One region of the Exiguobacterium sp. s125 genome, then DNA from elsewhere that is predicted to be linked to it. Evidence: riboswitches for the same ligand, from Rfam matches in the RefSeq annotation. Region 1 holds a riboswitch; the other holds the start of a gene.
The links. A riboswitch is a leader RNA that binds a small molecule or an ion and turns the genes downstream of it on or off. The one in region 1 is predicted to bind FMN.

Region 1 (15,243 bases):
GACGAACAGCTGCTCGTCCTCTCGAACTTCTACAGTTCAGAAACGACGTTCACGTTACCAGAGACGATGTCGGACGCCGACGTCTTGATTCAGAACTATCCTGATGTCGCACAAGACGGGCGCAACGTCACATTACGTCCATATGAGTCGGTCATGTTCTACCGGACCACTTAACGACTTGAAATGAATAAAGGGAGGTGGATTTCCAGTGCATGACCCGGAAATCCGCCTCCCTTTCCCTTGTGAACGATAAGAATTTGCATAGAAACGGCCGATGCTTCCGTAAAAAGTCGGAAGCGTCGGCCGTTTGATGGATTGTGATCTGACTCCTGCGTCGGATTCACCTCCAAAAGAAATGATCGCTTTTGGATTCAGGAGGCGTTTCGATTTGCCTGTTCTTTTTTCAGCTGTTCGCGGAACAACCTCGTCTCGGCAATGACGACGCCGGACAGACCAAGCAGACCAATCAAGTTCGGTATTGCCATCAAACCGTTGAAGACGTCCGAGATGGCCCAAACCATGTTCAAGTTCGTCGTCATCGCGCCCAGTCCGGCGACGAGAACAAATACGACGCGGTACGGCACGATTGATTTTTGACCAAAGAGATAATAAATCGATTTTTCACCGTAATACGACCAGCCGAGGACTGTTGAAAAGGCAAACAAGACAAGTCCAATCGTGACGATATACTTTCCGGTCGGACCGAGGAACACTTCAAAACTTGCAGTCGTCAATTCGACTCCTTCTAATCCCGTCCCGATTTTTCCACCCATGACGAGCGTCAATCCTGTCATCGAACAGACGAGAATCGTATCAAGGAAGACTTGTGTCATCGAGACGAGTGCTTGTCGTCCCGGGAAATCGGTTTTCGCAGCCGCCGCCGCGATTGGCGCTGAACCGAGACCCGCCTCATTCGAGAAGACGCCTCGGGCGACACCGTAACGAATCGCCGCCCCGATTGCACCACCCGTAATCGCTTCATTCGAGAACGTGCTGCTGAAAATTGTTGAAAATGCCGCTGGAATCAAGTCGTAGTTCATGATCAGGATCAATAAACCACTTCCGACATAAAAGAAAATCATGAATGGCACGAAAAAGCTGACGACTTTCCCAATCGATTTGACACCACCCAAAATGACGCCACCTGTTGCGACCATTAAGACGATTCCGGTCACGTAGAGCGGTACATCGAACGTTGACTTCATCGCGAGCGCGACCGAGTTCGTTTGAACCCCGTTACCAATCCCGAAAGCGGCAATCGAAGCGAAAGCGGCAAATAAAATCCCGAGCCACTTTTGCTTGAGCCCCCGTTCAAGATAGTACATCGGCCCTCCGGCCATCTGCCCCTTTTCATCGACGACACGGTATTTGACGGCGAGAATCGCCTCCGCATATTTGGTCGCCATGCCGAATAATCCGGATAACCACATCCAGACGATCGCACCTGGTCCCCCAAGGACGACGGCTGTTGCGACACCGACGATATTCCCCGTACCGACCGTTGCTGCCAGTGCGGTCATTAATGCCTGAAAATGACTGATGTCCCCTTCCGATTGTTTCGAGTCCTCTTGTTTCGTAAACGCGAGCTTTAACGCATAAGGAAGTTTTGTAATTTGAATGAATCCTAAACGAATCGTTAAGTAAATGCCTGTTCCGACTAATAGGATCAGTAACGGTGCTCCCCAAACCAAATTTGACACCGAACTTACCCACTCAGTGAATGACGTTCCCATGCTTTTCCCCCCTCTGCAATTCGTATGTAGACTTTCCCATTTTTTCAGAATTGACAGAATACTGTCAACCCTATTTCCTAAGTTCCCCTTTCAGAGATGTTCCACACATGAAAAAAACGCCGACCTCCTCCGGCGTGTAACGTCGGGGAAAATCGGCTGTTCGTCATTGGTTCATATCAGTAATCGATTGGGCCTCTTTTGCCTCTTCCGGCAGCTCAATCGACTCGATGGCATTGAATTTCGAAAACGTGGATTCATTCGTCATCTTAAAGGTCGTGCCTTCTGTGATTTCAAACTCCATCGTCATATCGAGCGACTTCGGATAATACGTCTTTGCGTCATATGTCATCGTATATTCCATCTTTTTATAATCCACTTGATCCATCATCTCTTTCATCTGCGCCATCTGTCCCGATTGTTCGAGCGCGTCTTTCATGAAGTTTTTCAAGTCGTCCCCCGTCAAGTCCACATCAATTTGATAGAGTTCACCTTTTCTTTCGGCTGTCCAATTGTCTTTATACTTCTTCAACAGTTTCAGGTTTTGATCGGTCGAGACGGATGATTCCATGATGTCATTCATCTCCGAGATGTCTTGGACAAACCATTGCCCGTCCTGTGCGATATACATCTTGTCGTCGAGCATATAGCTCTCCATTTGTACATCCGAGCCATCTTCGACATTCTTCATCTTAATCGTTTGATGCATCGTATAAGGTTTTTGAATGACATCTGCTGCGACTTGCTGACTGACAGGCAGACCGCCGACTTCTGAAAAGATGTCGCTCTCCATATGAAACGACTGAATATCCTCCTGTGCTGCCGTCGCCTTTTTTAACAGTTCACTATTCGACAGGTCGTCTTGACTGCATCCGGCAAGACCGACCGAAGAAACCATTGCCAGCGAAAAAAACCATCTTCCCTTCTTCATGTGCGTTCCCTCCTCGTTTACCTGTGTCTACGAGTCGATTTTGGAAAAAGTTTCAAACTGATTCGGTTACGCTTAGCGCTGATCCGGATAGAGCAACAGCTCAATGGCTTCAGGCCGCATCGGACGACCGAAATAATAACCTTGCATCCGTGTACACTTCAAGCGATTCAAGACGTTGACTTGTTCGAGCGTCTCGACCCCTTCCGCGATGACTGCTACATCCAGCGATTTTGCTAAATGAATGATGGAGGAAATCATCGCATACCCACTCGTCTCGATATTGATTTTTTTAACAAATTCACGCGGAATCTTTAACGTATCAATCGGGAAATCGACGAGACGGGATAATGAGGAATAGCCTGTCCCGAAATCATCAATCGAAATCGTGAACCCCAGCTCTTTCAAACGATGCATCGTCTTGACCGTATCCTCGATGTCTTCGACTGCCGATACCTCCGTGATTTCTAAATCGATTCGTCTCGGGTCGACGTCTGTTTCTGCTAAAAGTTGCATCAACGTCAGGACGAACGTTGGGTGATGGAACTGTTGCATCGATACATTCAAGCCTACCTTCAAGGCGATGTCTGCCTGTTCCCAGCGCTTCGCCTGCAAAAAGCCTTCACGTAAAACCCATTCGCCAAGACGAATGATCATCCCCGCTTCTTCCGCGAGGGGAATGAAATCGTTCGGTGAAATCATTCCGAGCTTCGGATGATTCCAACGGACCAACCCCTCGACACCGACCATCTGATACGTGATGGTGTCGACTTGAGGTTGATAGTACAGGACGAGTTGATTCGTCTCAATCGCATGGGGGAGCTCCGACTCAAGTCGTAGCCGGTATGACGCCGCTTCCGCAATATCATCAAAGAAGACGACCTTTTTTCCACCTTTCGCCTTTGCCTGATACATCGCTAAATCCGCTTGTTTTAATAACGTCACGACATGTTTCGGTTCCGTTCTTTGATGGCGAACTACTCCGATGCTCGGGCTCGAGACGACTTCAAGTCCTTCAATATTGTACGGTACGCTCAACTGGTTAAGAAGGCGCCCGGTCCGGGTTCTCGCCCCTTCTTCCGACACGATATGACGGAGAATGACCGTGAATTCATCGCCCCCTTGTCGGGCGACGACGTCTTCGATTTCTGTCGCGCGGCGTAAGCGTTCTGCGACTTGAATCAGCAATTGATCGCCGATGTGATGTCCAAACGAGTCATTCACGAGTTTAAAATCGTTTAAGTCGATGAAGCAAAGAATGATCGTTTCTTGACTTTGTTCTTGCTCGACTAAATGATGTAACATCTCTTCGAAGTACTTTCGATTGACCGCTTTCGTCAAATGGTCATAGTACGCAAGCTGATGGATTTTCAATTCATTTTTCCGCATGTCTGTTATGTCACGACCGATGCCGAACAAACCAACAAGTCGTTTTCGGACACGAATCGGAATTGTCGTCACGCTGAGCAGGACATTGTTGCCACCTTCCTTTCGAAACACCGTCTCGAATTGTTCAGCGCTCATCTTATCTTGATCCGCCATGGCAGAAGTGCCTTGTCCAAGCAATTGATCGTACGACCGACCAATCAACTCGCTCTCACAATGTTCCGTCAGTTTTTCGAATGATGGGTTCGCACTTTCAATTTGTCCTTTCAAATCAAGAGAATAAACGGCATCCGGATGATACGTAAAGAGTGATTCATAACGTTCCTTACTCTCTTCCAACTCGTCCGCCTTATGGTGGATTTCTTGAATTAATTGATGGTTACTTAAAATCATTAAAATTTGCCGGACTAAAATTAAGAGAATCGTCACCCCGCAACCAATCATCAATCCATTTAAGGCATCTCCCCGTTGCGCATAAAACAGCATTGTTGAGAACAATAGAAGTACGAGGAAATACGGTAAAAATAACCGCCCGAGATGCAAGGATTGCCTTTCTTCCTGCTCGACTCGGATATGTTCCATCGTCACTTCTCCCGCGTGACCGGAAATCGCGACTAACAATAAACTTAAAATGAATAACGGATCAATCGCTGCGGTGTTCTCATACCCATGGATGGTCGTCATATATAAAAAAATGGTATCGGCGATAATCTGAATTAATATTCCGATTAATAAAAAGGAAAAACAGGTCGGTCGTGTGACAGTTTGTCGTTTTTCGATTAAGAAGTAGATGCTGATGACACAAAACAGCAACACGACATCATTCATCGGATACGCGAACGCGACGAAGTTTTCCGCTGTCGACGCTTGCCCATCTGCTAAAGAAGGACGAACCAAGAAAAACCAGCTGTATGTCACAGCGACAGTCATGACGATTAAAATATCAAACACGAATCGAATCAATTGGTGTTTCGTCACGTATTTTCGAATCAAATGAAGAAATGCCATAAAGAAAAAGAACGATTGCAACATATAAAAAGGGTCCGGCAGACCGGGAAAAGGAACGGCAACCTGTTGGATATTTTCATAAGACATCCAAATCAGTTCCGCGATCAGATAACTTCCTGTTCCGAAAGCAAGATAGAGAAAAAACCGGCCTTGGTCCCGACCATTCGTTCGATATGTGTGCAGTAAGAATAATGTTGCAGCTATACAGCCTATGATAGAAAAAATGTTATTCCCCCACGATGCCAGTTCCGGTCGATCGGCATAAAACCAGATCCAACTATAATAGCTCAAACTAAATAAAAGAACGCCGTACACGTAATGAATCCGCTTCATGTTCATTCGCCCCCCTTTCTTCCAAACCTCTAAGTTTTCCGTACTTTTATTATTATACGGTGGTTATACCATCCCGTGTATCCGTGACCATGAATTATTGATAAAAACCAAAAAAATTTCTATCGCATGTAAGAGGGGCGCGACCTCAAAAAGGAATCGCTCATTTCACGCGCTTTCCTGCAGGAGTCGCGTGAAACGAGTGATTCCTTTTGAACGATTTAACAGGTGGCGGATTGACTTTTACGTCTGTCCCCGTTTTACATCCGATAGAGAAACATTACTGAAAGCTGCGTAACAAGTTCGCCATCTCGATGGCAGAGACCGCCGACTCATACCCTTTGTTCCCTGCTTTCGTGCCGGCCCGTTCGACCGCTTGTTCAATCGAGTCCGTCGTCAATACACCGAAGATGATCGGAACACCCGTCTCACGCGACGCACCGGCAACACCTTTCGCGACTTCATTGCAGACATAATCGTAATGCGACGTCGCACCGCGGATGACGGCACCGAGTGTGATGATGGCATCATACTTACCGCTTTTCGCCAGTTTCTCCGCGACGAGCGGAATCTCGAATGCGCCCGGCACCCACGCCGTATCGACGCTATCCGCTTCGACACCGTGACGACGGAAGGCATCGTTTGCTCCTCCGACTAATTTAGAAGTGATCAATTCATTGAAACGTGCTGCGACGATCGCAACCCGGAGTCCTTCGCCCGTTAAAAATCCTTCGTATACCATCTTATTTTCCTCCTTCGAGATCGAGCAGATGCCCGAGCTTCGTCTGTTTGGTTTTGAGATACTGGTGGTTTTCTAAACTTGCCGGTACTTCATGCGGAACCCGCTCAAGCACAGTGATGCCGTATGTTTCGAGCGCTTGCTGTTTATCCGGGTTATTCGTCATCAAACGGATTTTCGTGACACCGAGGTCCTGAAGCATCGCTGCTGCGACGGCGTAGTCGCGTAAGTCGGCTGCGAATCCGAGCGCATGGTTCGCCTCGACCGTATCGAGTCCTTGTTCTTGGAGCTCATAGGCTTTCAGCTTCGCCATCAGACCAATCCCCCGCCCTTCTTGCCGCAAGTAGAGGACAGCACCACCTTCTTGTTCAATCCGGTCGAGCGCCGCGTCGAGTTGCGGACCGCAGTCACACCGTTTTGATCCGAAGACGTCACCCGTCAGACATTCGGAATGAACGCGGACGAGCATCCCGTCTTCTGCTTCACCTGATAGCACCGTGACATGTTCCTTGGCGTCAGGTGTCGTATAACCAAGCATCCGAAACGCCCCGTGCGTCGTCGGTAACAAGACTTCCGCTTCACGGCGGACAGAGCGCTCGAGATAGCGGACGAGAGCATCGATCGTAATCATTTTTAAATCATGTTCTGCTTTATACGTCACTAAATCATCAACCCGTGCCATCGTCCCGTCGTCTAAAATGATTTCACAGATGACGGCCGCTTCGGCGCTTCCCGCGAGCCGTGCCAAATCAATCCCTGCTTCCGTATGACCACGCCGGACGCGGACGCCGCCTTCGTTTGCGATCAACGGAAAGATGTGTCCGGGACGCTTGAACTGCTTTGGACCATCCGTCAACATCCGCTGAATCGTCATTGCCCGTTCCGCTGCACTGATGCCGGTTTTCGCATCTTCATGATCAATGCTGATCGTAAAAGCCGTTCCGTGCGGATCCGTGTTGACATCTGTCATCGGCCGGAGTTCGAGTCGTGTTGCGATATCCGGACTGACCGGGACACAGACGAGTCCTTTGCCGTAAGTGATCATGAAGTTAATCATCTCGGGTGTCGCATGTTCCGCAAGTAACACGAGATCCCCTTCGTTCTCACGGTTTTCATCGTCACAGACGATGATCGGTCGTCCGCGTTTTAAGTCATCCACTGCTTCTTCAATCGAATCAAATCCGTTCATCATACTTCGCCTCCTAAAAATGCCGACCAGTCCGTTTTCGCATCCTTCTGCGTAAAGTGATAGAGATGTTTCGCCATCAAGTCACATTCGATATTGACGAGGGCACCCGTCTGCAAGCGATCGAACGTCGTGACTTGGCGTGAATGGGGAATCAATGAAATCGTCACCGCGTCGTTTCCGACATGTTGCAGCGTCAGGCTCGTCCCATTAATCGCAATCGATCCTTTCGGAATACAGTACTTGCTCCAGTCGCCTGCCTCAAAACGGTATTCCATCGCTTCACCGTCCGGTCGCCGGCTGAGAAACCGAGCCGTTCCGTCGATATGACCGCTGACGAAGTGACCGCCGAACCGTCCATTCGCCGGCATCGCGCGTTCGAGTTGAACGGCTGCTCCGACCCGTAACGTCTGCAGCGACGTCGCTCGGATCGTCTCATGGACGGCATCGGCCGTGAATCCGCTCTTCGTCATCGCCGTCACCGTCAAACAAATCCCATCAACGGCAATGCTGTCGCCAATCTTTGTTCCGTCAAGCACTGCTGTCGCTTCAATTTCGAGCGCCAGCCCGTTCGGACGGGGGACTTTCCGTTTTATTGTGCCGAGTTCTTCAATCAATCCGGTAAACATGTCATCCTCTCCTTTCGTACATACTGGAGATGGACGTCTTGTCCGATTTGGTTCATTTTCACTAAATCAAAACGGTCTTCGATGTCCTGTTCCGTCGTCAGAGACTTGGTCCCACTGAAGAGGGACGGTGCCTGATAGAGTTCGATCGTATCCACGAGATCCGCTTCTAAAAATGCGGATTGAATCGTGGGACCACCTTCAATCAACAGACTGCGAATACCTTGTTCATATAAAAGTTCGAGGATTTGGTCCGGTGTCGCATACGTCCCGACGAAAACCGTCACGTTCGCCCGTTCGCTTGTTCGTGGCTGTTCCGTCAGCCAGTACGTCGGATTCAAGCCATCGTTTAAGACTTGGAATGTTTCAGTCAGGCGCCCGCGGCGATCGACAATGACACGGACCGGTTCGATGCCGGTCGAACTGCGCAACGTCAGTGCCGGGTCATCGATGATCACCGTGTCGCTTCCGACGAGAATCGCGTCGTGTATCCCGCGTAACTGCCGTCCGTCAGCACGTGCCGCTTCCGAAGTGATAAAGCGTTGTTCACCCGTCGCAATCGTCCCGTTCATCGTTTGGGCGACTTTCACTGTGACATGCGGACGTTTTCGTTCAATCGCCGTCCAAAATGGTTCATACAGTGCCACTGCCTCGTCTTTTAGTAGACCGACTTCGACGTCAATCCCCGCCTGACGGAGACGTGTGATACCGCTTCCTGCGACGAGCGCGTGGCGGTCCTCTGTCGCGATAAAAACACGATTGATTCCTGCTTCGAGGATTGCTTCCGTACACGGCGGTGTTTTGCCGTGATGATTGCACGGTTCGAGTGTCACGTAGAGATCGGCTCCGCGTGCTGCTTCACCTGCCATGAGGAGCGCTTCGACTTCGGCATGGGGTCCTCCCGCATAACGGTGGGCCCCAAAACCAACAATCCGCCCCTGTTTGACGATGACGCAGCCGACACTCGGATTCGGGCTCGTTTGACCGTTTAACATGTGTGCTAGTTGCATCGCATAACTCATGAATGTTTCCATTTTTTCCGCTCCTTTCAATAAAAAAGACGCCTCCTGTAAAAGGGGCGTCGTGATTGAAGGATTGACGAAATAAGCGTCTCGCGTTTCTGTTTTTACACATACAGAAACAGACCTTTCCCTGAAAACATTTTTTCAGAAAATGGCAGCAAGCGCATTGTTTCGTCCTTCTCCCATCCGGACTTTACCGTCGGCCCTGGAGTCTCACCAAGTCAGCCACAGTGCGTACACTGCAGGTCGCGGGCTCATCGATTTATCAATCGCATCACCGCCGGTTGGGATTTTCACCCTACCCCGAAGAACTGGTTATTGAGTTATACAGCTCAAGACTAGCACAGGTCATTCTAAAATACAAAATGAATTGTATTTCATTCTCTTTTTTTAGGAAAACATCAAAAAAAGGACCCTTCTCTTAAAAGAAAAGGATCCTTCCATCTGCACTAAGGCAGAATCCGCTCCGCTCATCTTTCAGACAAACGTCTGACGGAATTGGCACAGTACGACGTAAGAAGTCTGTTGCCGAGGTTTCGTAGGGCCAGTCCCTCCACCTCTCTCGATAAGTGCTACGGTATGAAGTTCATATGTGTGATGTTTCAAGTCGTTCTTATGTCGTGAATCTAATGCTTACACTACGGGGATTCCTTTCTCAAGTCAACCATATTTTCAAAATTAAACCAAATTACCCAGTTTATCAATTTCGACTTCTTTTTGACGTCTTGACAACGTATTTCAATCAATGCTATCCTCTTCACAATGATTATTCCGACAATTCCTATACGATATATCAAGAGTGGGCGAGAGATCTGGCTCTACGAACCCACGGCAACCTGCAACATGCAAGGTGCTCCGACCAGCAAAGCCGATGCTTTGGATGATACCTACGAGAATCTCGTAGTGCGCCTAAAGCACTACGAGTTTTTTAATAGAAGGAGGAACCCTTTATGAATTCATCATCACCCGTCCTGTTTGGCGCAGAAGCTTTTTTGGTTGAACGAGGTCCAATCGGTATTTTACTGTCTCACGGTTTTAACGCAACCCCTCAAAGCGTCCGTACTGTCGGAGAGCAGTTTGCCGCCCAAGGGTTTACCGTGTATGCCCCGCGTCTCGACGGACACGGGACGAGCATCCGTGATTTCGAAGCGTCGACTGCTGAAGATTGGAAACAAAGCCTCCGCCAAGGGTTCGACGTCTTAACCAATCATTGTTCGTCCATTTTCATCGCCGGACAATCGATGGGTGCGACACTTGCCCTTGCACTCGTCGCGGAAGGATTACCTGCTGACGGATTGATTACGATCAATGCAGCGTTAGCGATTCCTGCCTATGAAGCATTATCTTTTGAAGACTGTCCACGCTACTTAAAAGAAAGTACCCCAGACATTAAACGTGAAGCGTTTGAAATCATCTATGACCAGGTCCCTGTCGTCTGCGCATCGGAACTTTTGACCTTGATTGACCAGACACGTCCACTCTTACCAGCCATCGAGATTCCAACACTTATTTTATATTCTGCCGAAGACCATGTCGTCCCGCCTGAAAGTTCGGATTACCTTTATCAAGTCATCGGTTCGACGGACAAACGGAGCTATTGCCTGCTTGACTCCTATCATGTCGCGACCCTCGATTATGATCAAGAAACGATTGTCCGCGAGGCAACACACTTTGTACACCAATATAGTCGTTTGACCCACACCGGTTGATGTCTTTCCTGCGCAAAAGCAAGGGATGAAGACTGTTTCGATGCGTGTTTCAAGCATCGACTAAGCCGTCCAGAACAATATGAATGCGCAAAAAAAATGGCCGATGCTCCCTTGAAACGATGGGAGTATCGGCCATTTGATTGATGTGGTCCTGACTGATGAATCAGTCCTTCGTTTACTTCATCAGTTCTGTTGCTGTTTCTTCCATTGTTGCAGGGCTTGCGATTTCCCCGGCACTTCATGGCAGTGGCGGCAACGCGGCTCATACGACTCTGACGCGCCGACTAAAATGATTGGATCATTGTAGTTGGCAGGTCGACCGTCGATTAAACGTTGCGTCCGCGATGCCGGGTCACCGCACGACAGGCAGATCGCCTGCAGTTTCGTGACGAACTCTGCCCGTGCGAGAAGTTCCGGCATCTTACCGAATGGTTCCGCCCGGAAGTCTTGATCGAGTCCGGCACAGATGACACGTTTTCCGTCCTGCGCGAGGGCCTCGATGACATCGACGATTTCATCATCAAAGAACTGAACTTCGTCAATCGCGACCACTTGTGTCTCTTGTGCGACTGCCGCGTACACGTCACGGCTCGTCGCCATCGGTACCGCGATGACAGAGTTGCCGACGTGCGAGACGACATGTTCTTCATGATAACGGTCGTCGATTGCCGGTTTAAACACTTGGACCGGCAACTTCCCGTACTGAGCCCGGCGAACGCGTCGAATCAATTCTTCCGACTTACCAGAGAACATACTTCCGCAAATCACTTCAATCCAACCATACTGATTTATTACATGCATCATTGCAGACACCGTCCTCTAAAATTAGTCACTTTAACGAGTATAGCCCGAATCGAATATAAGGAAAAGAGTTGACTTCTCGAAATCAAAAATCCATCCGTTCATTCCCATGATTCCCCACCTTGTCGTTTTAACCAGTCCTCATTTCCTGTACACTATAGAAGAAGAATTTATGAAGGAAGGTGTTCCCGATCCATCACATATTACATGAAGTGCTTCATCAATATGGTTCATTCGGACTTGCGATCCTTCTAGCCGGGGGGATCATCGGGCTTCCTGTTCCGGATGAAACGTTACTGATCATGTCCGGTTTTTGGATGCATCAAGGCAATTTACCCTTAATCGGAACGATTCTCGCCGCTTACGCCGGAAGCTGTATCGGGATGACGATCAGCTACCTGCTTGGTCTGAAACTCGGAATGCCGTTGCTTCATCGAATCGGACCGAAGTTTCGCATTTCTGAAAAACACATTGTCACGGCAGAAGCCGGCTTTCTTCGTTACGGCAAGTCGGTCTTGATTATCGGTTACTACATACCTGGCCTTCGCCAACTGTCCGCTTTTTTTGCCGGTGTTTCGAAGATGCCGTTTCGGGTTTTCGCCGTCTATGCGTATACCGGGGCTTTGATTTGGATTAGTGTCTTTCTCGGCGCAGGTTTTTTCCTCGGCCGACATTTTTCCTTCAGTCGTCTCTTCGAACAATTCGCGACAAATCCTGACTTGCTCCCGTATATCACCGGCATTGCCGGCGCAATCGGCTCATCGTTCGTGTTGAAGACTTACCTGACCTATCGCGCCCAGTTCAGTCTATACAAAAACAGCCTGCTCCAGTGATGGAGACAGGCTGTTTTTTAATGGATAGGTCGCAATTACTTGCGGCCGTATTTTTTGTTGAAGCGATCGACACGACCGTCTGCAGCGTTGAACTTTTGACGACCAGTGTAGAATGGGTGCGAGTCCGAAGACACATCCACGCGGATGAGTGGGTACTCGTTTCCATCTTCCCAAGTGATTGTTTCGTTCGAAGAACGAGTAGAACCAGTTAAGAATTTGTACTCAGTAGTTGAATCCATAAATACAACTTTGTTGTAGTTTGGGTGAATTCCTTGTTTCATGGTTGATTTCTCTCCTTCCGCCCTGGTTCATTTGCTGAGCCAGAGTAAGTTACCTTCCTATACTAAACGATTTTTCATCGTCTCGCAATACCTATTTTCAAGTCGGTGTATCTGTTTTGATCGTCCGTGGTTTAGCTGCTGCCCGGCGAATCGGCTTCTTCTTTTCCTTCAACAGTTCAACGAAGAATTCTTCATTATTTTTCGTATCCTTAATCTTGCGCAAGAAACTGTCGACGAACTCGTTTGATTCATTCATCGTCCGACGAATCGTCCACAACGCATCGAGTTGATCTTTCGGTAGGAGCAACTCTTCTTTCCGTGTGCCGGATTTCCGGATATCGATCGCCGGGAAGATGCGACGCTCTGATAGTTTCCGGTCAAGATGAAGCTCCATGTTGCCGGTCCCTTTAAATTCTTCATAGATGACATCGTCCATCCGTGAACCGGTCTCAACGAGTGCTGTCGCGAGAATCGTCAAACTGCCGCCATGTTCGATGTTCCGTGCTGCTCCGAAGAAACGTTTCGGTTTATGGAAGGCAGCCGGGTCAATCCCCCCTGATAAGGTCCGTCCGCTTTGCGGGACGGTCAGGTTATAGGCACGCGTCAGACGTGTGATCGAGTCCATCAAGATGACGACATCTTTTTTATGCTCGACGAGACGCATCGCCCGCTCAAGGACGAGTTCTGAAATCCGGACGTGGTTATCCGGTGTCTCATCAAACGTCGAACTGACGACGTCTGCTCCCGGTACGGAACGTTCGATATCCGTCACTTCCTCCGGTCGTTCATCAATCAAAAGAATGATTAACTCAACATCCGGATGGTTGACTTGAATCGAATTCGCAATCTCTTTTAACAAGGACGTCTTCCCCGCCTTCGGTGGTGCGACAATCAATCCGCGTTGCCCGAATCCGACCGGCGCAATCATGTCCATGACACGAACCGACAGATGACGCGGTTCTGTTTCAAGACGCATTAAACGATCGGGGTAGATCGGTGTCAGCGCAGGGAAGAATAAACGGTTTCGTGCCGTGTCCGGCGCTTCTCCATTCACTGCTTCAACGCTCAATAAACCTTGGAAACGTTCATTTTCCTTCGGTGGCCGGACTTTTCCCGTGACGACATCTCCATTGCGAAGATTAAAACGACGAATTTGTGAAGCGGCGATGTAAATATCTTCAGAGGATTGTGAGTAGTTGATGGGACGAAGGAAGCCGAAACCACCATCGTTTTGCATCTGTGGATTGCCGGGGATGACTTCAAGCACCCCTTCGAGGAAGTAGAGACCGGTTGATTCTGCTTGTGCTTTTAAAATCTTGAACATTAACTCACGCTTTCGCGCTTCCCGGTATTGCGGAACATTTTTTGCTTTCGCAATTTCATATAGATCCTTCAATGTCAGATTACCGAGTTGGGCAAGTGTATAGGAACGTTCTGGTTTATCGGTTTTTTCAGTTGGCATATGCATTCACCTATTCTTTATAAATTCAACAGCAAAGTTCTGTAACGTATTTAATGATAAAGCAAAAAAATCTTTTGTGAATTAAAGGTATCACATATCTACCACTTTCGTCGTGATTTAGCGAATGGAAATTTCTTCTTTGTAATATTCCACGATATTATTGCAGTTATATTACAGAAAAGCGGTATTTTGTAGCGGAACTGAAAAAACGTTTTCACACGACCGCATGCTAAGATATTCCTGCAGAGAAAAACTTACAAAGTCGTAAGGATGACTGCCTAAACAAACACTCAATGATTTCATTATATAACTCGGTCACATAAATTTTAATTAAAATGGAGGAATTCACATATGAAACGTTTTCTAGCATCGGTCGCGACAGCCGCATTAGTGGTTTCAGGTTTTGCGTCAGTGGGAACAGGTAAAGTTGAAGCTGCTACAATTACTAAAGTCAAAATCATGGATAACGGATTACGCGTTCGTTCAGGTGCCTCTACAAAATCTTCAATCGTCGGTAAAGTTAACGCAGGTCAAACATTCCGTTATAAAGGAAAGTCAGGTAGCTGGACGAAGATTTATTACGGTGGGAAAACACGTTACGTGTACACGAAGTATACAAAAACATACAAGAAAAAAACATCAACTTCAACAGCTAAGAAAACAACGACTTCTTCTTCAACACGTACAAAGATCTTAAGCGAAGCAGCAAAACATAAAGGTACGCCTTACGTCTGGGGCGGTACAACAACACGCGGTTTTGATTGCTCTGGTTTCACAAGCTACGTTTATAAGAAAGCAGCTGGAAAAACACTTCCACGCTCGTCTTCTTCACAATACTCTTCATCTAAGAAAGTCAGCGTCTCAAGCGTTCAACCGGGAGATCTCGTCTTCTTCTCACACGGTAGCGGCATCCAACACGTTGGTATCGCGACAAGCAAGACAAGCATGGTCAACTCGGAAACGGGTGGCGTTAAATACTCAAGCTTCAAATCAGGATACTGGGGTTCACGTCTCGTCGGAGCCGGTTCTTACCTTTAATCCAAACACGATCGACCAAGCGGTTGAGCATCGGCTCAATCGCTTTTTTGTTTGTTCTGCGCTATCGTCTAGTTAATACCCTTTTTCTATCAATTCAATCCACGAAACAGGAGCGTGATCCTATGTACGTATTGATTACAGGAGCCTCAGCAGGCATCGGTCGC
Region 2 (15,243 bases), on a different contig from region 1:
TGGTGTATACAGCCTAAAATCCCCAAAGCGCCTAAATGGACTTTGGGGATTTTGCGTTTATTTAATCTTTTTATGTTTCCATAAGACACCTGATTTTAGAAGGCGTGGCACTTTTCCCGTCAGGGCCTGTTTACCCATGACGATTCCGAATCCATCTGATTTTCCGAGTGACCCGAGCATGCCGCGTAATTTGATTTCCGGTAATTTCGGAAGTTTTTTTCCGGCCCATTTCGCTTCAAGGACATCAACGACTTGATCCGCTTGATGCTCTGCGAGCTGTCCGCTTGGTGCATACGGGAGGCTCGCGCAATCACCGATGACGAACAAGTTATCGTATTCCGGAACGTGATGATGCTCCGCTAGTTTAATCCGTCCGCCGCTATCTGCTTCAAATCCGAGGTCACGGACAACTTTGACGGGTTGCGTTCCGGCTGTCCAAATCGTTAAGTTCGTCGGATAGACGTCCTCACCGTTGCGGACATCATCTGCTGTGACAAGGGTGACGTTCGAATTGTTGATGACATCGACGTCATGCTCCTCGAACCATTCCTGAACGTAAGAGGATACTTTATCAGATAAGAACGATAGGACAGATGGACCACGATCGAATAAACGAATCTTCAAGTCCTTGCGACTTTCGTGGAGTTCACTTGCCAGTTCAACACCCGAGAGACCGGCACCGACAATCGAGACCGTCGCGCCGGGCGACAGTCCACAAATCGCTTGATGCGTTTTGCGTGACTCTTCGAGTGTCTGAATGCTATAAGTAAACTCTTGAGCACCCGGTATGTTATGGTATTTATCTTCGCAACCTAATGCGATGATGAGATCGTCATAAAAAAGTTCTGTCCCGTCTTGCAAGAACACAGAATTCGTCTCTGGCGAGATGTTAACGACATGTCCATATTTATATGTGAGATGTTTCCCCTCCGGAAATTCAATCCGGACATCACGATCGGATAATGTACCTGCTGCAAGAGCGTAATACTCGGTCTTTAGTGCGTGATACGGCAATCGATCGACAAGCGTCACGGCGACCTCTTCATCTTTGAAGCGTTCACAAATTCGCATTCCGCCATATCCGCCACCTAAAACGACTAGTTGCTTCATAACTTAAAATCCCCCTTAGTTCCCCTAAATCAGTCTGACCTTGTATAATACGACAAGAGGAAGGTAAATTCCTGCTTAAAGGAGGAAAAAAAGTGAATCCCATTATTGAATTTTGTATCAGTAACTTAGCGGCAGGGACCCAAGTCGTCATGTCACAACTCGAACGCGACCCGAATGTCGATGTCGTCGAGTATGGTTGTCTTGGCTACTGCGGCATCTGCTCGCTTGACCATTTTTGTCTTGTTGACGGCCAGACCGTCATCGGAGAGACACCGGAAGAACTGTTAGAAAACATCTACGCTAAAATCGAAGAAAATGAACTCTAAAAAAATCCCCCACCTCAAATGAAGTGGGGGATTTTGTCGGTCGGCGGGCGCGCCTAGGACTTATGCAGCTTGTTGACGACGGTTGATCCAAGGTTTTAATTTTAAGAACAGCGGAATGAAGAGTGCTGAGATGAAGAGGGCCTTGATGATGTTGAACGGCAAGATACCAGCGATGATCGTTGTCCATTTGACAGCCGGATCAAGCATGTAGTCCATCCCGAAGAACCAAGCATATGCCGGGAGGATCAAAACATAGTTGAGAATCGCAAGTCCAAGTGCCATGGTAATTGTTCCTGCGACTAAGCCGGTTGCAAGACCTTGCGTTGATTTCTTTTTATGGTAGAACCAGCTGACAGGAAGAATGAAAGCAACACCCGCTGCAAAGTTTGCAAGTTCGCCGACCGGAACACCGCTTCCGCGGAAAATATAATAGAGAACGTTCTTCAATGCTTCGACGATTACACCCGCTACCGGTGAGAACATGATAGCAGCAATCAACGCCGGGACATCACTGAAGTCGATTTTTAAATAGTTCGGTAAAAAGGGTAGTGGGAAGTTGAGTAACATAAGAACAAATGAAATTGAACCTAACATTGAGAGTGTGACCATTTTTTGAGTGCGTTTCATACGAGTAAAATCTCCTTTTTTTCGTTCCTCTCGATGAAGTATTGGCATGACTGCGTCCAAAATAAACCCCCGTTGAATAAGATTCAACAGGGGAGAAGTCCGCAATAAAATAAGCCTATCCGAAATGTGCAAAATCGGAATAAGTCTATATACATGCCGCCATCTTCTCCCATCCAGACTATACTGTCGGCTCCTGAGTCACACAGAATCAGCAAATAGCGCCCTATTCGCTCGCGGGCTTCAGACAATGGTCTGTTTACCGCCGGTCGGGAATTTCACCCTGCCCTGAAGATGGAACGATTTAATTTTTTTGATACAATTCATTTATACAACGAATTCAAGATAGTTTCAAGCAACTAGGTTTCGAATCCGCATGAAATTGCGTATACTATAGAAAAAGGGAAGGTGATTACATGATCCAATTAACAGAAGCAGCTGCTCTTCAAGTCAAAGAGATGATGCAACAAGCGCCGGACGATGAAAGAAATCTCCGCATGCTCGTTCAAGGTGGCGGATGCAGTGGTCTCTCCTACGGAATGGGTTTCGATAGCCAAAAGGAGACGGACCTGACATTTGAGCAACATGGTGTCAATGTCATCGTCAATGAAAAAGACTATCCGGTCGTCAAAGGATTAGAAATTGACTATAAACAATCGATGCTCGGTGGCGGATTCACAATCACGAATCCGAATGCAATCGCGACATGCGGCTGCGGGACATCATTTAGAACAGCGACGAACGCCGGGACACCCGGTGGTTGCTAACTCACAACGTGGACCTCAGAGTCCGCGTTTTTTTGTTTTTTCGTGAGATACAGGATTTTAAGAATCGGGTAGAGAAGACAGTAGGGCAACGGAATGAGTACGTCATCATTAAGGAGGACTATCGATGCGAAAAGTGTTGATTTTTGGTGGGACACGTTATTTTGGAAGACGGCTGGCATTACGACTCGCTGACGCCGGCGATGATGTGACGCTCGTCACACGGGGGGAACATACGCCACCTGTCGCGAAGGGCTTGACATTCTTTAAAGGGGACCGGACGTCAAGCAGTACGATGAAAGATTTAGGGAGTCAAAACTGGGATATCATCTACGACAATATTTGTTTTAATCCATATCAAGCAAAACTTGCCGTCGATGCATTCGAAGGAAAGGTCGGACGCTACATCTTAACGTCGACGATGTCCGTCTATGACGGGGGAGGAGCAAATCTTTCAGAGCGGGATTTCAATCCGTTTCCCGGGAAATATGACTTGGAACAGGAACATGATTACGGGGAAGGAAAGCGCCAAGCAGAAAGTTATTTCTTTCAACGGGCGACATTTCCTGTTATCGCCGTTCGCTTCCCGGTCGTCTTAGGACCGGATGATTACACGGAACGTCTCGTCTTCCATGTGAAACGTGCGCTCGCAGGGACTCCTGTGGTGGCTGAAAACCTCTATGCGAAAATGGGATATATCTCAAGCTATGAAGCGGCCTCGTTCCTTGAATGGTGTGGTCGTTCGACGATGACAGGACCGATCAATGCAGCGAGTGACGGGGTGTTATCGATTCAAGATTTGATGGATAAGATTGACCGTGTCGCAGGAACGGAATCAACGTTCGCGACGACGGGCGACGATGAATCACCACTGGCGCCAGAACGTGATTTCTACATGGATACGTCAGCAGCGAAAAAAGCCGGCTATTTATTCCAACACGTCGACGAGTGGCTCGATCGACTCATTGAAGAGGAGGTACGAAATCACAAATGATTACGTTAGTAAAACCGTCCGTCCATCTCGAAACGGAGTATTTAGACTTTTTGGCAGAATGGGAACAATCCGGGGAACCGATTGTCCCGAGTGTCGTCAGCAAAACTTTTTTACCCCTCGCTGACTTTTTAGAGGAGCAGGAACAAGAGGCATTGACGGCTCCAGAGAACTGGGTGACGCACTCGACCTATTGGTTTTACGACGGGAAACAAATCGTCGGTGCTGTGAACTTCCGTCATGACTTAAACGATGGTTTAAAACAAATCGGGGGTCATATCGGATACGGGATTCGGCCGAGCGCCCGGAAGCGCGGTTACGCGACGGAAGGTCTGCGTCAAGCACTTGAAGTCGCAAAAGAACGTGGACTAGAATCGGTCTTGATTACGTGCAGTGCAGACAACATCGCGTCAGGACGTGTCATCGAAGCGAACGGCGGAGAAGAACTGGAGTCATTTATGAAAGAAGACGGGTCACGTGTACGACGATTCAATGTCCCGCTGTCTTAACATCATTCTAATCATCCTACTTTGATTAGGATGATTTTTAATTTGAGGGAGGGGGTTTCGAGATGCAGATACGGCGAGCGACGTTAGACGACGCTGAAGCAATCGCCACCGTCCACGTTTCAGCGTGGCAAGAGACATACCGCGGTATCATTCCTGACGACTACCTCGATCAGTTGTCGACAGAAAAGCGTGCCGCTGCATGGCGGGAATTGTTAGTTGATGGACTTGTTTTTGTTGCTGTCGACGCAAAAGGTTTGATTGGTTTTGCCCACGGCAAGCAAAATCAAACAGAATCGACAGAAGGGGAACTGTCAGCGATCTATTTGTTGCGTTCGTATCAAGGGCGCGGAATCGGTCGCGCCTTAGTCAACCGTGTCGTCCGTCAGTTGGAGGAACATGGTGTTACGTCACTCATCATTGCCGTGCTCGCGGATAATCCGGCCTGCCACTTTTATGAACGACTCGGAGGTATCCGTGTTTCCGGGTGTGTGATCGAACGGGGTGGGAAAGAACTGGAGGAACACCTTTACCGGATTGATTTACCCCTCTCCTTTTCGTAACGAAGGAAGCGGAAATCAGTCGGGTTTCGTTTGGGAAAACTACGAAAAAAGAAGCGTTCCTTCGATTTACACCGAGGAAACGCTTCTTCATGTCCATTAATGATTTTTTACTTTTTCGAACAGGCTGGTCGAGTGTTGTGGATGACGGGCGGACGGATCGACGAGTAGTTTCGCTTGATTGACAGCAATCGGTGCTTCACCGAAGCCGGTCGCAATCAATTTGACACGACCGTCGTACGTCGCGATGTCACCACAGGCAAAGATGCCGGGGATCGCCGTCTCCATTTTCGAATTGACGCGAATCGAATTGCGTTCAAACTCGACTTCCCATTCTTTTAACGGGCCGAGCGACGAAACGAAACCGAAGTTGCAGACGACGTCATCTGCCCCGACGACGACGACTTCTTCCGTTTCCGCATGTTTGAACGTCAGAGTTTCGATACTCTCTTCACCGGTAACGGATTCGAGCGTATACGGTGTCATGACATTGACGGATGAGTTGTGGAGCAGTTCGACTGAATGTTCATGTGCACGGAACTTATCGCGACGGTGAACGAGCGTGACGGATTTCGCGATCGGCTCAAGCATCAATGACCAGTCGACAGCGGAATCGCCACCACCGAGTAAGACGACTTGACGATCTTTGAAGCGATCCATTTCATTGACGAAATAGTGCAAGTTACTCGTTTCGAACCGTTCAGCATCGGCAACACCAAGTGGACGGGCAGCGAACGAGCCGTTACCTGCCGTCAAGATGACGGTCTTCGTGAAGTGTTCTCCTTTGTTCGTCACGAGGCGGATGATTCCGTCTTCGAGGCGCTCGTAGGCGACGACCGTTTCGCCGAGGACATACGTCGGGTCGAATTCATTTGCTTGTTCAAGCAAACGATCGACTAAATCCTGAGCTTTGACTTTCGGGAAGCCGGCAATATCATATATATATTTCTCGGGATAAAGCGTCGCCAGTTGCCCACCGAGTTGGGGGAGACTTTCGATGACTTTCGTCTTCATCTGACGCATCCCTGAATAAAACGCGGTGAACAATCCGACTGGACCGCCCCCGATAATCGTGACATCATATGGTTGGTACATCTGATTCCCTCCTATAGTTGGATACTCCTATTATATAGGTAGGAGGGGCGGGTGTTGCAAGTACGGGAAATCTTACATTTTTTTCAGCATTTCTAGAATTTTCTTTTGCAATCCGTCAGAAAAAGTGTTTCAATAAGCTTATAGACATGTGAACATTATTTGAACAAAGTTTTTGAGCATTTATTTGTAATTGAATGTGAAGAAAATCACAACAAAACTACCATTCGTAAGGAGTATCAGAACATGAACACACCTAACATTGTTATTCTTGGAGCCGGCTACGGTGGATTGATCACAGCAGTCAACCTTCAAAAGAAACTTGGCGTCGATCAAGCCAACATCACATTGATCAACAAACACGACTATCATTACCAAACTACTTGGTTACATGAACCTGCGGCAGGTACGATGTCAGCAGAACAAGCGCGCATCTATATCAATGATGTCATCAATCCTTCACGCGTCAAACTCGTTAAAGGGATTGTTGAAAAAGTCGATACGGCAAGCAACACAGTGAAACTTCAAGACGGTGGAGCTGTTCCTTACGATTACGTCGTCGTTGCACTCGGTGGCGTTCCAGAGACTTTCGGAATCAAAGGATTGAAAGAGAACGCTCTAACGATCAGCTCATTGAACAGTGTCCGGAAAATCAAAGAACACATCGACTATTCATTCGCAGAATACAAAACGACTGGTTCAACGGATCGTTCACTTCTGACGATCGTCGTCGGTGGAGCTGGATTTACAGGAATCGAGTTCATGGGTGAGCTCGTCAACCGGATTCCAGAGCTTTGTAAACAATACGATATCCCACGCGAACTCGTGCGTGTCGTCAATATCGAGGCAGCTCCGACTGTCCTTCCTGGATTTGATGCAGATCTCGTCAACTACGCACACAAATGGCTTGAGCGCCAAGGGATCGAGTTCAAACTCGGTAACGGCATCAAGGAATGTGGTCCTGGAACGGTTACGTTTGGTCCACTCCAAGGTGATACAACAGAAACGATTGAAGCGAACACAATCATTTGGACAGGTGGCGTCAGTGGGAACCCGGTCGTTGCGGCATCAGGTTTCGAAGCAATGCGTAACCGTGTTGTCGTCGAGGAAGATCTTCGTGTCCCTGGACATGACAATGTCTTCATGATTGGTGACTGTTCAGCAGTCATGGACCCAAGTTCAAACCGTCCATACCCGCCAACAGCACAAATCGCGACACAACAAGCGCATAAAGTCGCTGAAAACATTTCAGCACTCATCGGTGGACGTGAAACATCGACGTTCACATATGAAAATAAAGGAACAGTCGCATCACTTGGTCATAAAGATGGGATCGGTATGGTCTTCGGTAAGAAGATTTATGGTCGTAACGCATCATTCATGAAAAAAGTCATCGACAACAAACATTTCCTTGAACTGAAGAAAATTGGTCTTGCGATCAAAAAAGGTAAATTCTAAGTTCACCTTTTAGGCAAATGTACACTCGTGCATTTGCCTTTTTTGTCGGTTATACTAGACGAAGAGATTTAAAGGGGGAACATTATGCATATTATCCAAGCCGTGATCGGGAGTGTACTTTATCTCGTCATGTTCTTTAGTATTGGTTTTATCTTAAACATGTTGTTACGTAGCACATGGATTATGCTCGTCTTATATCCGGTCATCATCATCATGATGATTGATAATCAGTCGACGCTTGAATATTTTACGAATGCGAAAAAAGCAATTCCAGCGTTAGGTGATCGAATCATGGGTTTGCAGACAGCGGACGTTACGATGTTTGCGGCAGGACTTGCCGGTATCATCATTGCCGGAATGTCGATTCGTTTCCTGCGTAAAAGTGGTTACCAAATGTTTTAAAGCCTACTTGAGTAAGTAGGCTTTTTTAGTGCGTGGAAACACGTTATAATAAAAACAGTGTCTTTAAAAAATGTGTAAGAGCAGATAGGGTTGAGAGCGAATGGATAAACAAATGTACCACGTTATCAAAGTCTTGAATAATAATGTCGTCATTTGTTCGACTGGTGCAAATCAGGAAGTCATTATCCTCGCAAAAGGGATTGGCTTCGGACGGAAGCCAGGCGATCAACTGACGGATCTTGAAAAATTAGAAAAAGTCTATACCTTGAAGGATAAAGAAGAGCAAGACCAATATAAAGCACTCGTCGGGCATTTAGATGAAAATTTCGTCGCCTTGATGAATGATATCGTCTCGATGATTGAAACGCGGTTCGGTAAGCGCGTTGATGAACATATCCATATCGGACTGACGGATCATTTGACGTTTACGTTCAAGCGGCTCGAACAAGGGATGGAGGTCACGAATCCCTTTTTAGCGGAAACGGAAGCTTTGTATCCGGAAGAATATGCGCTTGCTGAGGAAATCGTTGAATTTATCAGTGCCGAGATGAATTTTTATCTTCCGCCGGCAGAAACAGGATTCATCGCACTCCATATTCATTCGGCGACGAACTTTAAAGATGTGCTCGAAGTCAATCGTCATCATCAACTCGTCGGATTAATTGCGAGTCATATCGAGCAACGGCTAGAAATTAAAATCGATCGAAAATCGTTGGATTATAAGCGTTTAATTCGCCATCTCCGCTCGGCGATTGAAAGGGTTTCCAATGGGGAGTACCTAGAGGCGCCAGAAAAAGTAGAAAAGCTATTGCGTGAAGAATATCCCCTGTGCTATGATACTGCTTGGGAGCTGATGTCCATCATGGAACGTCAGTTGAAGAAAGCGGTACCGCGCGGTGAGGCGACGTATCTTACGATGCATCTGCAACGCTTAGTGCAGTACGATTTAGGTAAATGACCGCACGGACTACGTGTTACTGATACGATCAGGCATGAGTGGGAAGTCGGACAAAATAGTTTATTTCCGTTAGATTCATTTCGCGGGATAAGTGTATTTTGTTCTACAATCCGCTCGTGCCTGATTTTTTTCTGTAAAAATCGGTCGGATGTCTGACTTTTTTCAACCTGTCATTGGTATTATTCATTATTCCTAGATTTTAGATTAAGAGGAGGAAACACACATGTTCAAACAGATTTTCGCTGTTCTTCAACGTGTCGGTAAAGCGTTAATGCTTCCTGTTGCGATTTTGCCAGCTGCCGGGATCTTACTTGGATTCGGTAACGCGATGCAAAATCCGAACTTGACGTCAAAACTCGAGTTCTTAAAAAATGATGCGATCATCAAGGTTGCAAAATTGATGGAAGCAGCCGGGGATATCATCTTCGGTAACTTAGCACTCTTATTCGCGGTCGGTGTCGCGATTGGTTTAGCAGGGGACGGCGCAGCCGGACTTGCAGCAATCGTCGGATTCTTGATCATGAACAAAACGATGAGTGTTTGGCTCGGCGTTACACCAGAAATGGTCGCAAACGGTCAAGGGTACGCAAACGTACTTGGTATTCCGACACTTCAAACAGGTGTCTTCGGTGGTATCATCATCGGTTTACTCGCAGCCTGGGCTTACGGTAAGTATCATAATCTTGAATTGCCGCAGTTCCTCGGATTCTTCGCAGGTAAACGTTTCGTTCCAATCGTTACAGCAGTCGTTTCATTGTTCGCAGGTCTTGTACTTGTCTTCGTATGGCCATTCGCTCAAGACGGGTTGAACTCATTCTCTCACTTCATGATGGAGAAAAACCCGACGCTTGCAGCTTTCGTCTTCGGTCTCATTGAGCGTTCATTGATTCCGTTTGGTCTTCACCATATCTTCTACGCACCGTTCTGGTTCGAATTCGGTTCGTACACGAACGCAGCAGGAGATGTTGTCCGCGGTGACCAAGCAATCTTCTTCGCACAGTTAAAAGACAACGTTGAATTAACAGCTGGTACGTTCATGACTGGTAAATTCCCGTTCATGATGTTCGGTCTTCCAGCAGCAGCACTTGCAATGTACCATGAAGCACGCCCAGAGCGTCGCGCAGTCGTTGGTGGTCTTCTTGGGTCAGCAGCACTTACAGCTTTCTTAACAGGTATCACAGAGCCAATCGAATTCGCATTCTTATTCGTTGCTCCAATCTTGTTCGCAGTACACGCAGTTTTCGCTGGTCTTTCATTCATGACAATGCAACTCTTGAACGTTAAAATCGGGATGACATTCTCTGGTGGATTGATTGACTTCCTTCTCTTCGGTGTCCTTCCAGGACGTACGCAGTGGTGGCTCGTCATCGTCGTCGGTCTTGTTCTTGCAGTCGTTTACTACGTTGGATTCCGTTTTGCAATCCGCAAGTTCAACCTGAAAACACCAGGTCGTGAAGATGAAGTACAAGAAACTTCATTGGCTCAAGGTTCTGAGCTCGCAGCGGGCATCCTTGACGCACTCGGTTCTGAATCAAACATCAAACATCTTGACGCATGTATCACACGTCTTCGTGTTGAAGTTCTCGACAAGTCGAAAGTCGACAAAAACGAATTGAAAAAACTTGGAGCCGCTGGTGTCCTTGAAGTGGGTAACAACGTTCAAGCGATCTACGGACCAAAATCAGATAACATCAAATCTGAGATCCAAGCCGTCATCAATTCACGTAAACAAGAAAAATCAGTTTAAGTCTTTAAGTAAAGTGAGTCTTCCGAAATCGGGAGGCTCATTTTTTTGTGTTTCAAAGAATTGTTGTGATTAGTTTTGCGGGAGAAAGATTCAGGGTATGAACTAAATAGTCTGGTCAAAAAAAGGAGGGAAATCACTGATGTGGAAAAATGTATTCGGAGTGTTGCAACGGATTGGTAAAGCATTGATGTTACCAGTTGCCATCTTGCCGGCAGCGGGGCTTCTACTGGCCTTTGGTACGGCTTTTCAAAACCCGAACCTGACGCAGTATCTGCCTTTTCTCGAAAATGATTCGCTCGTCGTCATCTGGCGTGTCATGCAAGACGCAGGGGATATCATCTTTGCGAACTTAGGATTACTGTTTGCCGTCGGGGTTGCGATTGGTCTTGCGAATGGGGAAGGGGTCGCAGGGCTTGCTGCAATCGTCGGATTCTTGATCATGAACAAGGTTATCAGTTCATTCCTACAAATCACACCGGAAAAAGTTTCGGAAGCGCAACAATCAAGTGACTTATCGTACGCAACTGTATTAGGGATACCGACCTTACAAATGGGGGTATTCGGAGGGATCATAGCGGGGTTAATTGCCGCATATAGCTATAATAAATTCTTTAAAATCAAACTACCGGACTTTCTTGGATTCTTCGCCGGTAAACGGTTCGTACCGATTGCAACAGCGCTATTCAGTTTAGTCGCTGGTTTTGCACTGTCCTTCATCTGGCCGCCGATTGGGAGTGGGATTAACACGTTCTCGAAAACAATCATCGAGTCAAATGAAACGTTATCAGCCTTCATCTTTGGCTTAGTCGAACGGTCACTCATTCCATTCGGTCTTCACCATATTTGGTATTCAAGTTTTTGGTTCCAATTTGGTGAGTATACGGATAAAGCAGGCACGGTTATCAACGGGGACCAGCGAATTTTCTTCGCTCAGTTAAAAGATGGTGTTCCGTTCACGGCCGGGACGTATATGACCGGGAAATATCCGTTCATGATGTTCGGACTTCCGGCAGCTTGTCTCGCGATGTATCATACGGTTGCGAAAGATCGTCGTAAAGCAGTTGAAGGACTCTACTTCTCTGCTGCTTTAACATCGTTCCTGACAGGGATCACGGAACCAGTCGAGTTTTCATTCGTGTTCGTGGCACCGTTATTGTTTGCAGTCCACGCTGTTTTTGCAGGATTGTCATTTATGATCATGGACATCTTGAACGTTAAAATCGGGATGACCTTCTCAGGTGGATTGATTGACTACACCTTATTCGGAATCTTACCGAACAGGACCGCCTGGTGGCTCGTTATTCCGGTTGGTTTGGTCTTCGCCGTCATTTATTACTTCGGATTCCGTTTTGTGATCACGAAGTTTGATTTAAAAATTCCAGGACGTGAAGCAATTAAGGAAGGGGCGGCAACAGCTGGTGCGACGGCTGGTGAGCTCCCATATGAGATTCTGCAAGCGTTTGGTGGACCATCGAATATCAAACACCTCGATGCGTGTATCACACGTCTGCGGATTACCGTTAATGATAAATCGGGTGTCAACAAGGATCGTCTGAAAGAACTTGGCGCAGCCGGTGTATTAGAAGTTGGCGATAATGTCCAAGCCATCTTCGGTCCGAAATCAGATGGCATCAAGACGGAAATGGCAGAAATCATGAACGATCCAAATTATCAACCACCTGAAAAACCAGAAGCTGACCCGATTCCGCAAGTTCCGACTGGAGCTGAGTCACGTGGGGAAGAACGGGAAGACTTAGCAGGATCAGGTGGAGAGTATGTACCAAGTGACGGATACGTCTCGCCGCTGAGCGGAACGATTCGTTCGCTTGATGATGTACCAGATCAAGTCTTCTCTGGCCGGATGATGGGGGACGGGTATGCAATCGAACCAACTGAAGGTTATGTTGTTTCTCCAGTGTCCGGTGAAATCACGACCTTCTTCCCAACGAAACACGCGATTGGAATCCTGGCCGATAATGGTGATGAGATTTTAATTCACATCGGAATCGATACGGTTTCACTCGAAGGAAAAGGTTTTGAAGCACTCGCGAAAGCGGGAGATCGTGTTGAGCCAGGAACACCACTGCTGAACGTCGATCTCGAACAAATTCGCCCGCTTGTGCCGTCACTCTTAACGCCGATCATTGTCACGAACAGTGGTGACCGAAAAGTAACGGTTGATATTGGCCGGACGGTTGAAGCAGGAGAGAAAGTCACGTATGAGATTAAATGACGTCATTTAAAAAATAATGGGACCTCGAAATCGTATTCGACGAAATTGTCGGATACGATTTTTTTTGTAGTCCAAAACATTCAGTAATGAGAATTTGCACATATGATGATACAATGAGTAAGCTATTATGAAGATTAGCTATATTTTAAGAAAGAGGTGAGTCGATGGCTTCGACTACAACAGAAACAAAGACAAAGACGAATTATGTCGTTCTTGGATTATTGATCGGGATTTTAGTAGCGGCGATGGACAATACAATCGTTGCAACAGCAATGCCGACGATTGTCAGTGAACTGAATGGTTTTGATCAATATGCCTGGGTCACGTCCGCTTACATGATCGCGACGGTCGCGGGGATGCCAATTTTCGGTAAGTTAAGTGACATGTATGGGCGGAAACGATTTTTCTTATTCGGTATGTTGCTCTTCATCGTAGGGAGTATCCTGTGTGGTGTCGCAGATTCGATTACAGAGTTATCGATTTATCGTGCCGTTCAAGGACTAGGTGGCGGTGCCTTGATGCCGATTGCTTTTACGATCATTTTTGATATTTTCCCACCAGAGAAACGAGGGAAAGTCAGTGGTTTGTTCGGAGCAGTCTTCGGGATTTCAAGTATTTTCGGACCATTGCTTGGAGCCGTTTTGACGGACGCAATTAACTGGCGCTGGGTGTTTTATATCAACATTCCACTTGGTTTAATTGCATTGGCGCTCGTTTCTTTATTCTATAAAGAATCACCGATCCACCGGACTCAAAAAATTGATTATGCGGGTGCCGCGACATTGGTCGCTGGATTAGTCACGTTCCTGCTCGGGCTTGAACTCGGTGGGAAAGAGTATGCGTGGAGTTCACCACAAATTCTTGGTTTGTTTGGTTTATCACTCGTGTTATTTATCCTCTTTGGTCTGATTGAACGCCGGGCGGCTGATCCGGTCATTACGTTCAGTCTGTTCAGTCGTCGCCTGTTCGCAGCGACGCAAGGAGTCGCATTCTTTTATGGATTCGTCTTCATCTCCGCAAGTGTCTTCATTCCGATTTTCGTCCAAGGTGTCTTTGGCGGCAGTGCGACGAACTCAGGTCTGATCTTGATGCCGATGTTGATTGCTTCAGTAGTTTCGGCGCAACTCGGAGGACGTCTCCCGAATAAATACGGGTTCCGAAATGTCATGATGCTCTCGGCCGTGTTCTTTGTTCTTGGTGTTTATTTATTAAGTACGATGTCACTTGAGACGACACGGACTGCCGTTACGATTTATATGATCATCTTAGGTTTTGGTGTCGGCTTCAGTTTCTCTTTATTGAATCTTGCAAGCATCAATGGCATCGAGATGAAACGTCGTGGTGCGGCGACATCGATGGGCTCGACGTTCCGGACAATCGGGATGACACTTGGTGTAACGATTCTCGGAATCGTTCAATCACGGACGTTTACGTCATCTGTTAGTGAGCAATTACCTGGCGGCAGCGCACCGGACGGTGGACAGTTCCCGACAGCAGCAGCATTTGCGAAGATGCCACCGGAAGTGGCGACAGCGATTAAAACAGCACTTGCAGATTCGATTTCCTCTGTTTATATGTGGGCGTTGATTCCAGCGATACTGGGTGTCATCTTCGTGTTCTTCATGGGTAATGAACGACCAATCTTAAAAGAAGAACAAGGCGATCGACCACAAACGAAACAAGCATAATTCAAGTCATTTTTGATAGGAAAGAGACTGACGTAAAAGGAATCACTCTTTCACACGCGTGTTTTTCTCCAACAGGAAACAGGATACGCTCTCCTGTGGGATTCGAATAAAACGAGTGCATACTTTTTCCTTTTCGATGTGCGGCTTAGATACACATCAGTCAGGACCGAGAAGAATAGATATCGAAAACGCCAATGAGTCCGTATGTGAAAGACGGAATCATCGGCGTTTTTTTGCGTACAGGGCGGAACGTTCATCCTCGACTCCTATGGGAAAAGGAAGCGCGATCAGCGCTTCCGTCAGGAATAGGGAAGACCCGGCATGACCGCATGAAACGCGGGTTGCTGCGGCTTACATTCCGCCCGTGGAAAGCGAGGATGTCGGAACCGTCCGTCACTAAGACTGATGTTAGAGTAACTTTGGAGTCAACCCTTTTTTTGTATTCAAGAAATCGAGGCTCCTACAGGAAGCGCACAGATGAATATTAGCTTTTGAACTAGGGTGTAGGAAAAGCGACATTGGGCAACATGTGTTATGTAGACGAGTCGAGATGGGGAAGCGCGGTCAGGGCAGGCCATACCTATAAAAACTTTTTAATCTTCATAAGGGTTAGTCTACAGTCTGTATAAATAACGGTTCCTTTTGACGCGACAAAAAAACACGCCCCGAGATGGGACGTGTCCGAAAAAATTATTTTTTAATATCGAATGTCGTGCTGAGGAAGTTGACGACGTCTTCGGCTGTATCCATGTCGAGGACTTGCTCAACGATTGCTTCACACTCT

Region 2: another riboswitch for FMN. It lies ahead of KNQ05_RS01560 (ECF transporter S component); the one in region 1 lies ahead of ribD (bifunctional diaminohydroxyphosphoribosylaminopyrimidine deaminase/5-amino-6-(5-phosphoribosylamino)uracil reductase RibD).

Annotation. Positions count from the first base shown of each region.
Region 1 is NZ_JACSMI010000007.1:69,062-84,304, reverse strand. It holds gene treC (alpha,alpha-phosphotrehalase) at 1-174, shown strand, start outside; gene KNQ05_RS13970 (alanine/glycine:cation symporter family protein) at 372-1,733, opposite strand; gene KNQ05_RS13965 (DUF6612 family protein) at 1,897-2,661, opposite strand; gene KNQ05_RS13960 (putative bifunctional diguanylate cyclase/phosphodiesterase) at 2,734-5,385, opposite strand; gene ribH (6,7-dimethyl-8-ribityllumazine synthase) at 5,663-6,124, opposite strand; gene ribB (3,4-dihydroxy-2-butanone-4-phosphate synthase) at 6,126-7,310, opposite strand; gene ribE (riboflavin synthase) at 7,310-7,936, opposite strand; gene ribD (bifunctional diaminohydroxyphosphoribosylaminopyrimidine deaminase/5-amino-6-(5-phosphoribosylamino)uracil reductase RibD) at 7,921-8,967, opposite strand; FMN riboswitch at 9,126-9,270, opposite strand; SAM riboswitch class I at 9,423-9,527, opposite strand; SAM riboswitch class I at 9,743-9,845, shown strand; gene KNQ05_RS13935 (alpha/beta hydrolase) at 9,906-10,664, shown strand; gene KNQ05_RS13930 (thymidine kinase) at 10,848-11,465, opposite strand; gene KNQ05_RS13925 (DedA family protein) at 11,648-12,298, shown strand; gene KNQ05_RS13920 (type B 50S ribosomal protein L31) at 12,334-12,579, opposite strand; gene rho (transcription termination factor Rho) at 12,677-14,041, opposite strand; gene KNQ05_RS13910 (C40 family peptidase) at 14,393-15,079, shown strand; gene KNQ05_RS13905 (SDR family NAD(P)-dependent oxidoreductase) at 15,202-15,243, shown strand, end outside.
Region 2 is NZ_JACSMI010000001.1:322,136-337,378, forward strand. It holds gene KNQ05_RS01550 (NAD(P)/FAD-dependent oxidoreductase) at 58-1,110, opposite strand; gene KNQ05_RS01555 (YuzB family protein) at 1,203-1,436, shown strand; gene KNQ05_RS01560 (ECF transporter S component) at 1,497-2,063, opposite strand; FMN riboswitch at 2,221-2,360, opposite strand; gene KNQ05_RS01565 (HesB/IscA family protein) at 2,477-2,827, shown strand; gene KNQ05_RS01570 (NAD-dependent epimerase/dehydratase family protein) at 2,952-3,818, shown strand; gene KNQ05_RS01575 (GNAT family N-acetyltransferase) at 3,815-4,324, shown strand; gene KNQ05_RS01580 (GNAT family N-acetyltransferase) at 4,387-4,884, shown strand; gene KNQ05_RS01585 (NAD(P)/FAD-dependent oxidoreductase) at 4,981-5,976, opposite strand; gene KNQ05_RS01590 (NAD(P)/FAD-dependent oxidoreductase) at 6,220-7,431, shown strand; gene KNQ05_RS01595 (YuiB family protein) at 7,516-7,833, shown strand; gene glcT (glucose PTS transporter transcription antiterminator GlcT) at 7,934-8,791, shown strand; gene ptsG (glucose-specific PTS transporter subunit IIBC) at 9,015-10,538, shown strand; gene ptsG (glucose-specific PTS transporter subunit IIBC) at 10,678-12,771, shown strand; gene KNQ05_RS01615 (MDR family MFS transporter) at 12,936-14,459, shown strand; gene ptsP (phosphoenolpyruvate--protein phosphotransferase) at 15,150-15,243, opposite strand, start outside.